Regions from separate parts of the Streptomyces sp. NPDC087845 genome, predicted to be linked through region 2. Evidence: riboswitches for the same ligand, from Rfam matches in the RefSeq annotation. Region 2 holds a riboswitch; the other holds the start of a gene.
The links. A riboswitch is a leader RNA that binds a small molecule or an ion and turns the genes downstream of it on or off. The one in region 2 is predicted to bind glycine.

Region 1 (5,820 bases), on a different contig from region 2:
GCGGTTCCAGGCGATCTGCTTGAGGGAGCGCCCCTCGACCTTCTTCGCCCCGGAGTCGGCTGCGGGACCGCCGGTCGCGATCGGGTCCGCTTCCGTGGTCGGCTCGTGCAATGGTGCCGTCATCGTGGCAAGGACCCCTCTCAACCGGCGGTGGCCGGGCCGAACTGGCCGCTGTGGCGGCGCGGATCAGTCAGTCGTACACGGAGGCGGCAGGACGCCCTTGCTGCGGGAGTCTTCATTGCTGTTGCGCGAGGTAGCCATACCGTCAGGCGAATGGATGCCTAACCGTGATGCGGTCAGGGGTGTTCCGTTATCCGGACGGATGTGAACGCCCGCCGAACACTGGTCAGTTGAGGTGGAAGAGGGCATGCGGACAGATTCACCCCGCATTCACCATCAGACATCCCCAGCACGGAGATCCCGGACATGGGGAGCGGAACCGCGCAGGGGTCCGGGAAGCGCGCGGGAGCGCGGCCGCGCGGTAGGTGTCGGGAAAGCGGTCCGGAATTCGGGGAGTTGGTGCCGGACGAGTACGTTGCGTTCCGGGAATCAGGACCGTACGCATGCATTCCCTGCACACCCGGCACGTACACCTGCATTCCGGGCGCGAGGGGCGGACGCATGCCTGCCGGGAGGCTCCGGTACGTACAACTGCGCTGCCGGCAGGCTCAGTACGCGCCCTGCGGCGGGTAGCCGTAGCCGGCCACCGGCGCCGCCGGGGCGTGGGCCTCACGGTCGTAGAACGGGCGGGTGTTGGCGCGCAGCCACATCGCGACGGGGTCGTACTCGTCGGACATCGCGACCGTGGAGACGGGCAGCCCGTCCGGGACCGCGCCGATCGACTGCTGCATCATCGCCCGCACCGCGTCGACGGAGGTCTGGCTCGTGTCGTAGAGATCGAGGCCGATGGCGAGATACGGGACGCCCAGCGCGGGCTGCACCCAGGCGCGGCGCAGCGAACGGATCGCGGGGGTGTGATGGGCGTTCTGCGTGAGCAGGGCGTAGAACTGCGGGATCTCGATGGCGGGCTCGGTGAGCCGGAGCGGGCCCGCGGGCATCCGGTCGAGACCGGTGGCGATCCGGCGCAGGTCCAGCCAGGGGATGCCCACGCCGCCGCCCGGGGCGTGCGGGTTGAGCCAGATGCCCCAGCGGTCCGGGAAGAGGGCGCGGGCGATGTCGCGGCCGGTGACCAGCTCGTGGGCCCGGTTCCAGCCGCTGGCCGAGAGCTCCTGGGCGGACGTCACACAGGGGGCGTAGCCGAGGCCGTCGACCTCCATGTTCCCGTACTGGGCGTCGGGCGAGCCCGCCTGGCCGTGCCAGAGGAGCATCCAGATCCGGCCGTTCGCGAGGGCCTGCAGCAGCGCCTCGTACGCGTCGTAGCGCCCGGGCGTCACTTGGCGCAGCATGTGCTCGACCTGCCCGGCCGCCGCGGTGCCTGACGCACTCACCTGGTCCCGCCCCTCTTCGATCCACTGTGTCGGCCCGCCGCTCCCGGGGCACACGGGTGCGGCATGGTGCCGTGGCACCATGCCATCAAACCAGCTTATGCGCCGGTCCTGACACCGACTTGACGCCTCGGGCCGACGCGGTGATCCACTCCGGAGCGGTCCGCGGGCACCGTGCCGGGCGCTACCCGTCCGCGCGGCAGTAGAACGGCCGGATCCTCTCCCGCATCCAGTCGGCGACCGGGTCCTGCGCCACATCGAGCAGGACCAGGTTGACCGACCACGGCACCTCGACGCGGCCGAGCGCACGGCCGAGGGCGTCCATCGGGGCGTTGCGCCCGGCGCCCTCCCAGGTGGAGAGCTCGACACCGATGAAGAGGACGGGCTCGCCGCCCTCGATGCTGGCCAGGGTCCGGCGGGCGGTGAGCACGACAGCGCTCTCCTCGAATTCGCCGGCCGCCGCGGCGAGGAAGTCGACGGGCTCCTCCTTCCAGTCCGGCTCGTACAGCCGGACCCTGCCTCCGCCGGCCGGTCCGTCCAGCGGGGTGCGTCCGCCGCGGCAGAGCTCGGCCACGGCGGGCGGCGGCAGCGGCGTCCCGACGGCGCCGCCCGGGTTCACCGCCATACCGAGCTGCGGGGGCAGTCCGCGGGCGAACTCGCGGGCGGGCGCGACGGTGAAGGACATGGCGGCGCCGACACAGCTGAGGAACTGCTGCTCGGAGCTGAACACGGGAACGTACGCGGCGCCCTCGATCTCCAGCGTCGGCAGGTCCAGGTCGGGGGAATCGGGTCCGCCGCCGTTGGGCAGGGGCACCCAGACGTGGCTGCGCCCGAGCACCTCGACGAGCCGTCCGCCCGCCTCCGGGCTGCCCACCGAGGCCATCAGCACCTCTTCGAGCTCATTGGCGGGCCATCCGCCCTGCGGATGGGACTGGCCCTGTGCCGGAATGTCCACTGCTTCCCCTTCTTGCCCGAGCCTTCCGGCAGAAGGTTAACGTCCGGCTCCCGGGCCCCGCGGGTCCGCGAACCCGATCCGGGTCAGCAGACCCGCCGCCTCGCGGTCCAGCAGCACCGCCGAGGCGCACCCCGGCGGCAGCAGGCCGGTCTCGGTGTCCCGGAGCAGCCTTCCCACCGCCCTGCGGTGCCGGGCGAACGCGTACCCGGAGACGCCGCGCCCGCGCTCCCGCTGGCCCTCCCTCGCCGTCTGCGGCGTGACGTCGAGCAGGACGAGGTGGAGCACCCGGCCCCGGCGCCGCGCCGCACGGGCCAGCCAGCCGCGTACCCACGCCTGGGTTCCGCAGTCGTGGACGACGACGGACTCGCCGGAGCGCAGCACCCGCCACAGCCCCCCGTAGTGGGCGGCGCGGACGAGGGGGCGGTAGAGGGCGTACGGGAGTAACCGGGGCACGATCCGCGCCCAGTGGTCCCGGGTGTCCTGGGAGTCGATGGCGCGGGCCGTCGTCACCGCCCGCCGGATGAGCGTCGATTTGCCGCTGCCGGGCAGCCCGGAGACCACCACCAGGTCACCCGCCCCGAAGTGCAGGCTGCGCGGGCTGCGCCCGGCCCGGTCCCGGAGGTCCCGCACCACGGGCGCGGGCGGGCCGAGCGCATCGGCGGCCGGCGCCCCCGGTTGTGCGGGCATCGCGCCGTGCGCGACCCCCGCGGTCGTCGCGTACCGCTGCAACGTCATCGCCCCTCCCCCTGTCTGGTCACCCCACACATGCCCCTGAAGTGTAAAGAAAAGGTAATGCGGCACAACCGTCCACGCCGCAGATTCCCGTGAGGGACCGGGGCCCCACTCCGGCGCGATGCGTGCGATGATGACCCGGCCAACTGCATAAAGGCCGCTTGAATCCGCGCGGGAGAGTTCCGGTGACTACCTGTGCCGGGCGCCGAAGGAGCAAGTTCCTCCCTTGAATCTCTCAGGCCCCGTACCGCGTGGATGAGGCAGATCTGAAAAGCGGGCCGCTCCGCGGCCCCACCCAAGGTGCAAGCCGAACCCCTCAGGGGGCTCTCGGCGAACCTCTCAGGTTCCGATGACAGATGGGGAGGGACTGTCCTCGTCGTCATGCCCTGGGAGCCATATCCATGAGCACCGCCCCCCGTCTCACCGCCCTCGATGCCCTGCACCGTTCGCTGGGCGCGACCATGACCGACTTCGCGGGCTGGGACATGCCCCTGCGGTACGGCAGCGAGCGCGACGAGCACAACGCGGTCCGCACCAGGGCCGGCCTCTTCGACCTGTCGCACATGGGCGAGATCACCGTCACCGGCCCCGAGGCCGCGGCCTTCCTCAACTACGCGCTGGTCGGCAACATCGGCACCGTCGCCGTGGGCCGCGCCCGCTACACGATGATCTGCGCCGAGGACGGCGGCATCCTGGACGACCTGATCGTCTACCGGCTGGGTGACGACGAGTACATGGTCGTCGCCAACGCCGGCAACGCCCAGATCGTGCTGGACGCGCTGACCGCGCGGGCCGGCGGCTTCGACGCCGGCGTACGCGACGACCGCGACGCGTACGCACTGCTCGCCGTCCAGGGCCCCGAGTCCCCCGCCATCCTGGCCGCCGTCACCGACGCCGACCTGGACGGGCTGAAGTACTACGCCGGCCTGCCCGGCACGGTCGCCGGTGTCCCCGCGCTGATCGCCCGCACCGGCTACACCGGCGAGGACGGCTTCGAGCTGTTCGTCGCCCCCGTCCACGCCGAGCAGCTGTGGAAGGCCCTCACCGAGGCGGGCGCCTCCCGCGGCCTGATCCCGTGCGGGCTCTCCTGCCGCGACACGCTGCGCCTGGAGGCCGGCATGCCGCTCTACGGGCACGAGCTGACCACCGAGCTGACCCCGTTCGACGCCGGTCTCGGCCGCGTCGTGAAGTTCGAGAAGGAGGGCGACTTCGTCGGCCGCAAGGCGCTTGAGGCCGCCGCCGAGCGTGCCGAGACCGCCCCGCCCCGCAAGCTGGTCGGACTGATCGCCGAGGGCCGCCGCGTGCCCCGCGCCGGTTTCTCCGTCGTCGCCGTGGGCGGGACCGGCAGCGAGGTCGTCGGCGAGGTCACCTCGGGCGCCCCCTCGCCGACCCTGGGCAAGCCGATCGCCATCGCGTACGTGGACGCCGCGCACGCCACGCCCGGTACCGCAGGCATCGGAGTGGACATCCGGGGCAGCCACGAGCCGTACGAGGTCGTGGCGCTGCCGTTCTACAAGCGCCAGAAGTGACGTCGGCGCTCCCGAAGAAGTGACGCAGTCGCGTCTCACACCGTAAGACCACCGTTCATCAGCACTCCCCCGCGTACAGGAGAATTCAGGTCATGAGCAACCCCCAGCAGCTGCGTTACAGCAAGGAGCACGAGTGGCTGTCGGCCGTCGAGGACGGTGTGGCCACGATCGGTATCACCGAGTACGCGGCCAACGCCCTCGGCGATGTCGTCTACGCCCAGCTCCCCGAGGTCGGTGACACGGTGACCGCGGGCGAGACCTGCGGCGAGCTGGAGTCGACCAAGTCGGTGAGCGACCTGTACTCGCCGGTGACCGGTGAGGTCACCGCCGCGAACCAGGACGTCGTGGACGATCCGTCGCTGGTGAACTCCGCTCCGTTCGAGGGCGGCTGGCTGTTCAAGGTACGTGTGGCGGAGGAGCCGAAGGACCTGCTCTCCGCCGACGAGTACTCCGAGTTCTCCGGCAACTGAGACCCCAAGGGACCACCTGATGTCGCTTCTCAACTCATCCCTCCACGAGCTGGACCCGGACGTCGCCGCCGCTGTCGACGCCGAGCTCCACCGCCAGCAGTCCACCCTCGAAATGATCGCCTCGGAGAACTTCGCTCCGGTCGCGGTCATGGAGGCCCAGGGCTCCGTCCTCACCAACAAGTACGCCGAGGGCTACCCCGGCCGCCGCTACTACGGCGGTTGCGAGCACGTCGACGTCGTCGAGCAGATCGCCATCGACCGCATCAAGGCGCTGTTCGGCGCCGAGGCCGCGAACGTCCAGCCGCACTCCGGTGCGCAGGCCAACGCCGCCGCGATGTTCGCGCTGCTGAAGCCGGGCGACACGATCATGGGCCTGAACCTGGCCCACGGCGGTCACCTGACCCACGGCATGAAGATCAACTTCTCCGGCAAGCTCTACAACGTGGTCCCGTACCACGTCGACGAGACCGGCGTCGTGGACATGGCCGAGGTCGAGCGCCTGGCCAAGGAGTCCAAGCCGAAGCTGATCGTCGCCGGCTGGTCCGCCTACCCCCGCCAGCTGGACTTCGCCGCCTTCCGCCGCATCGCGGACGAGGTCGGCGCGTACCTGATGGTCGACATGGCGCACTTCGCGGGCCTGGTGGCCGCGGGTCTGCACCCCAACCCGGTGCCGCACGCCCATGTCGTCA
Region 2 (5,820 bases):
CGGCTTGGCGAGCCCGACCAGCGCGTTGAGGTTGGCGCCGTCGACGTACACCTGGCCGCCGGCGTCGTGCACCTCGGCACAGATGTCGGCGACGTGCTCCTCGAACACACCGTGCGTCGACGGGTACGTGATCATCAGCACGGCGAGCTCGTCGCGGTGCTTCTCGATCTTGGCGCGGAGGTCCTCTATGTCGACCTCGCCGTCGTCGGCCGTCTTCACCACGACGACCTTCATGCCGGCCATCACGGCGCTGGCGGCGTTGGTGCCGTGCGCGGAGGACGGGATGAGGCAGACGGTCCGCTGATCGTCACCGTTGGCCCGGTGGTACGCCCGTACCGCCAGGAGGCCGGCGAACTCGCCCTGCGAGCCGGCGTTCGGCTGGATCGAGACGGCGTCGTAGCCGGTGACCTCGGCGAGGCGCTCCTCCAGCTCACGGATGAGGGTGAGGAAGCCCTGCGCCTGCTCGGCCGGCGCGAAGGGGTGCAGCGCGCCGAACTCGGGCCAGGTGATCGACTCCATCTCGGTGGTCGCGTTCAGCTTCATGGTGCAGGAGCCGAGCGGGATCATGCCGCGGTCCAGGGCGTAGTCCCGGTCGGCGAGCTTGCGCAGGTAGCGCAGCATGGCCGTCTCGGAGCGGTGCTGGTGGAAGACCGGGTGGACGAGGATCTCGTCGGTGCGCAGCAGAGCCTCGGGCAGCACGTCGGCAGCCGCGGCGTCCAGCGCCTCGATGTCCCCGTCGGCGCCGAACGCGGCCCAGACGGCGGCGATCTGCGCCCTCGTGGTGGTCTCGTCGCAGGCGAGGGAGACCAGGTCGGCGTCGACGAGCCGCAGGTTGACACCGCGCCCGCGGGCGTCGGCGACGACGTCGGCGGCCTTCCCCGGGACGCGCACGGTGAGGGTGTCGAAGTAGGTACCGGTCACGACGTCGATGCCGGCGGCGCGCAGGCCCTCGGCCAGGATCGTCGCGTAGCGGTGGGTGCGCCGGGCGATCGTCCGCAGCCCGTCCGGGCCGTGGTAGACGGCGTACATCCCGGCCATGACGGCGAGCAGCACCTGAGCGGTGCAGATGTTGCTGGTGGCCTTCTCCCGGCGGATGTGCTGCTCGCGGGTCTGCAGCGCCAGCCGGTAGGCCTTGTTGCCGTCCGCGTCGACGGAGACGCCGACGAGGCGGCCGGGCAGGCTGCGGGCGAACTTCTCGCGCACGGCCATGAAGCCGGCGTGCGGTCCGCCGAAGCCCATCGGCACACCGAAACGCTGCGTGGTGCCGACCGCGATGTCCGCGCCCAGGTCGCCCGGCGAGGTGAGCAGGGTCAGGGCCAGCAGGTCGGCTGCGACCGTGACGATCGCGCCGAGCTCGTGGGCCTGCTCGACGACGGGCCGGATGTTGCGCACGGCCCCGGAGGCGCCCGGGTACTGCACCAGGACACCGAAGACACCGCGCTCGGCGACCTCTGCGGGAATGCCGTCGGAGAGGTCTGCGACGACGACCTCGACACCGGACGGCTCGGCACGGGTCTCGATGACGGCGATCGTCTGCGGCAGGGTGTCGGCGTCGACCAGGAAGACGCCGTTCTTCACCTTGCCGACACGCCGCGAGAGCGCCATGGCCTCGGCGGCCGCGGTGCCCTCGTCGAGCAGGGAGGCACCGGAGGTGGGCAGCCCGGTCAGTTCGGCGACCATCGTCTGGAAGTTGAGCAGCGCCTCCAGACGGCCCTGCGAGATCTCCGGCTGGTACGGCGTGTAGGCCGTGTACCAGGCGGGGTTCTCCATGACGTTGCGGAGGATCACCGGCGGGGTGAAGGTGCCGTAGTAGCCGAGCCCGATCATCGGGGCCAGCACCTGGTTGCGGTCGGCCAGCGCACGCAGCTCGGCGAGGACCTCGGCCTCGGTGCGGGCGGTCGGCAGCCGGAGCGCCTCCGCGCTCTTGATGACATCGGGCACCGCGGCCGCGGTCAGCTCGTCCAGCGAGCCGTAACCGACCTGGGCGAGCATCTTCGACTGCGCCTCGGCATCGGGACCGATGTGGCGCTGTTCGAATGGAATGCCCTGCTCCAGCTGGGAGAGCGGAGTGCGACGGGGGGTCATGGTGGAGGCCTCCTGGTCTGTCACGACCTGCGAGGGGCACCACGGCGCGGGTGCCCGAACGGCCTCCCCCTCTGTCATCTCGACCTGAGAGCTTCACCGGCGCGCCTTGCGGCGTACCGGCTTTCACCGTCGGTGAGGAGGGGAACCGTACCGGCACTCGGCCGCACGGAACCCGCCCTGCTTTCCAGAGTGACCTCGTCCGTGCGGTACGGGGGCCTGAGAGATTCCGGGGAGGATTTGCTCCTTCGGCGCCTCCGGATTGCCTCCGGAGGACTCTCCCGCACGGGGTCAGCAGCCGTCACCAGCCTACCAGCGGGGTTCGTGGCGGAATTCTCGAGTGGCCAACCCCCCGGATCTGCACTTCTGTAGAGCTTGTGGAGTAGCCCCGACGAGTGGGAGGGACCGTGCAGACCGACATCGATCCGCGCAGCCTGATCGGCCGCAAGGCCTTCGACCGCAAGGGCACCAAGATCGGAACCGTGGACGAGGTGTACCTCGACGACGCGACCGGTGTGCCCGAGTGGGCGGCCGTACGCACCGGACTCTTCAGCCGGGACGCGTTCGTCCCACTGGAACCCAGCGAGTTCGTGGAGGACTCGCTCCGCGTCCCCTTCGACCGCGCGCTGATCAAGGACGCACCCGACTTCGGCGTCGGCCGTCATCTCTCACCGGAACAGGAGCTCCAGCTCTACCGGCACTACGGTCTGGACTCCCCGCCCGAGGAGACCGGCCCGGACAGGGACTTCGGCAGACTGGCCGGCCAGGACGAGTAGTCCGCCGGATTCCGCACCAGCGGCAGCGGATCGGCCGGTTGCAGCTCCGCGTCGTCGATCCGGAACGTACGCACTCGGCCGGGCGCCGACTCGGGCTCCTCGAACCGCACCGTCACCCGGCCGACGCCGCTGCCCTGCACCCAGCCGTGGCCGTAGACCTCATGACGCACGTCGTGTCCTGCGGGCCAGCGCCGCGCGGCGAGCTGTTCGGAGGTCTCCGGGGTCTCCTCCCGCGCACCGCCCGCCGGCTCGTCCCCTTCGTCACCCGCCTCCGTCGTCTCTTCGGCCGCTTCCCCGGCCGCGGCGCGCTCACCGGCGGCCTGCGCGAAGAGGTCCTCCTGCGTGTAGTCGGTGAGCCCCGTGACGCCCACGCCCAGGAGCCGTACGCCTCCAGTGGTGTCCACAGCCTCCAGGAGCCGTGCGGCGGCCTCCCGGACCACGGTGGGGTCGTCCGTGGGTCCACGGAGCGTCTCGGACCTCGTAAGGGTGGAGAAGTCGTACCGGCGCACCTTGAGCACCACCGTCCGCCCGGACCGCCCCGCGCCCCGCAGCCGCTGGACGCATCGGTCGGCCAGCCGCTCCACCTCCGTCCGGACCCGCACCCGGTCGTGCAGGTCCGCGTCGAAGGTGTCCTCGACGGACACCGATTTCGCGTCCCGCTCCGCGACCACGGGCCGGTCGTCGTACCCGAGCGCCATACGGTGGAGAGAGCCGCCGTGCGCCTTTCCCAGCAGGCGTACGAGCTCCGCCTCCCCCGCCTCGGCCAGGTCGTCGACCGTCGTCATCCCGGCACGGCGCAGATGGTCCGCCGTCGCGGGCCCGACGCCGGGGAGGATCCGTACCGGCATCGGCGCGAGCAGTTCCCGCTCCGTGCCCGGTTCGATGAGCACCAGCCCGTCCGGCTTCGCCTGCTCCGAAGCGATCTTGGCCAGCATCTTGGAGCCGGCCAGCCCGACCGAACCCGTGAGCCCGGTGACCGCCTTGATGGCCGTACGCAGCTGCTCACCGATCTCCAGCGCGGAAGCCGTGTCGTCGGCCGCCCCGCCGGCTTCCAGGTCCACGAACGCCTCGTCCAGGCTGAGCGGCTCCACCAGCGGGGAGAGCCGCCCCAGGAGCTCCATCACCTGGTCGCTGACCGTCCGGTACAGCAGGAAACGGGGCACCAGGTAGGCCGCGTTGGGGGCGAGCCGCCTGGCCTGCGCCATGGGCATCGCCGAGTGGACCCCGAAGCGCCGTGCCTCGTACGACGCGGTGGCGACGACTCCGCGCGGCCCCAGCCCGCCCACCACGACCGGTTTTCCGCGCAGGCTGGGCTTCGCCGCCTGCTCGGCAGAGGCGTAGAAGGCATCCATGTCCAGATGCAGGATGGTGGGCGCGGCTCTCACATCAACCGATGCTGCCCCATGGCACTGACAATGGCCCCGCCCGGCTCGCCGTCCCGGTCAGCCGGCGCGGTTGCGCCGCCGCGCGAGCTCATCGGCGGGGTTGTTCCCGATCAGTGTCTCGCCGGTGTCCACGCGTTCACCGTGCAGCTGCGACAGCGCGACGTCGACGTCCTGCCACACCACGCCCACGGCGATGCCGAAGACTCCCTGGCCGCCCTGGAGCAGATTGACGACCTCGTCCGGCGAGGAGCACTCGTAGACCGTCGCCCCGTCGCTCATCAGCGTCATCCGCTCAAGATCCTGGAAACCGCGGGCCCGCAGGTGCTGAACCGTGGTGCGGATGTTCTGCAGAGCGACGCCCGTGTCCAGGAAGCGCTTCACGATCTTCAGCAGGACGACGTCCCGGAAGCTGTAGAGCCGCTGTGTGCCCGAGCCGTAGGCCGGACGGACGCTCGGCTCGACCAGCCCCGTGCGCGCCCAGTAGTCGAGCTGCCGATAGGTGATCCCCGCAGCCGCGCAAGCCGTCGGCCCGCGATATCCGATGTCGTTGGCCGATGCCACGCCGCCCCCCGCCACCGCCGCCGGTTGAACCGGTTGCCTGATGGTGTGGTCGGCTGTACTCCCCTGCTGCGGATACGGCCCACCCGCTGCCGTACCGTCGCCGCTGCTTCTCACGCCGACCTCCGTCCTTGACCTGCCATCTCGAAGGTAGGCAGTCACTCGGGGTGCGTCAACGATCGCCACACTCGGCACGCCGAGTGATAATCACCCTGAGGGTGGTTTCCCGTGACTCGTGAGCGGGAAAGGCTTGTCGAATGCGCTGACGGCGTCCCCGTAGAACGGTCACTGACTGTTGGTACCGAAGTCCTCCGGTGAGATCTGATCGAGGAACTCGCGGAACTTCTCCACCTCGTCCTCCTGCTCGTCGGGGATGGCGATGCCCGCATCGTCGAGCACCCCGTCACTGCCGTAGATCGGCGTTCCGGTGCGCAGCGCGAGCGCTATGGCGTCGGACGGCCGCGCGCTCACCTCCACCCCGCTGGCGAAGACCAGCTCCGCGTAGAAGACCCCTTCCCGCAGGTCCGTGATGCGGACCTCGGTGAGCTCCTGGCCGACGGCCTCGAGCACGTCCTTGAAGAGATCATGGGTCAGCGGCCTGGCCGGAGCCATGCCCTGCTGGGCAAAGGCGATCGCGGTCGCCTCACCAGGACCGATCCAAATGGGGAGGTACCGGTCGCCTCCCACTTCACGCAGGAGCACGATCGGTTGGTTGGAGGGCATTTCCACCCGGACACCCACAACGTCGAGCTCGTTCACACAGCAACCCTAGGACGTGCTCGGCAGGTTTGGGTAGTCGGGCACCGACGAGATCAGTGGAGCCGGACCCGCAGAGCGGTCTGCACAAGGGCCGAATGAAGCCGTACGGACAGCTCGGCAAGCTCCCTCGCGGTGGCCTCCGCATGTGCTCTGGTCTGCGGATTCCGGTGCCGGCGCAAGGGTGCGACCACCTGCTCGATGAGCCCCGCCTCGCGATCCGCGGCTGCCCGGATGGCGCGGAGGTGACGGGGTTCCAGACC

Region 1: another riboswitch for glycine. It lies ahead of gcvT (glycine cleavage system aminomethyltransferase GcvT); the one in region 2 lies ahead of gcvP (aminomethyl-transferring glycine dehydrogenase).

What each region holds. Positions count from the first base shown of each region.
Region 1 covers NZ_JBIUVC010000014.1:6,347-12,166, reverse strand. The annotation lists gene ACIOMQ_RS30060 (ABC transporter permease) at 1-123, opposite strand, end outside; gene ACIOMQ_RS30055 (enhanced serine sensitivity protein SseB C-terminal domain-containing protein) at 669-1,448, opposite strand; gene ACIOMQ_RS30050 (enhanced serine sensitivity protein SseB) at 1,630-2,400, opposite strand; gene ACIOMQ_RS30045 (AAA family ATPase) at 2,437-3,135, opposite strand; glycine riboswitch at 3,295-3,392, shown strand; gene gcvT (glycine cleavage system aminomethyltransferase GcvT) at 3,534-4,661, shown strand; gene gcvH (glycine cleavage system protein GcvH) at 4,754-5,131, shown strand; gene glyA (serine hydroxymethyltransferase) at 5,151-5,820, shown strand, end outside.
Region 2 covers NZ_JBIUVC010000027.1:7,087-12,906, reverse strand. The annotation lists gene gcvP (aminomethyl-transferring glycine dehydrogenase) at 1-2,085, opposite strand, end outside; glycine riboswitch at 2,280-2,376, opposite strand; gene ACIOMQ_RS38080 (PRC-barrel domain-containing protein) at 2,490-2,858, shown strand; gene ACIOMQ_RS38075 (DNA polymerase IV) at 2,783-4,243, opposite strand; gene ACIOMQ_RS38070 (MerR family transcriptional regulator) at 4,301-4,918, opposite strand; gene ACIOMQ_RS38065 (bifunctional nuclease family protein) at 5,087-5,560, opposite strand; gene ACIOMQ_RS38060 (MerR family transcriptional regulator) at 5,614-5,820, opposite strand, start outside.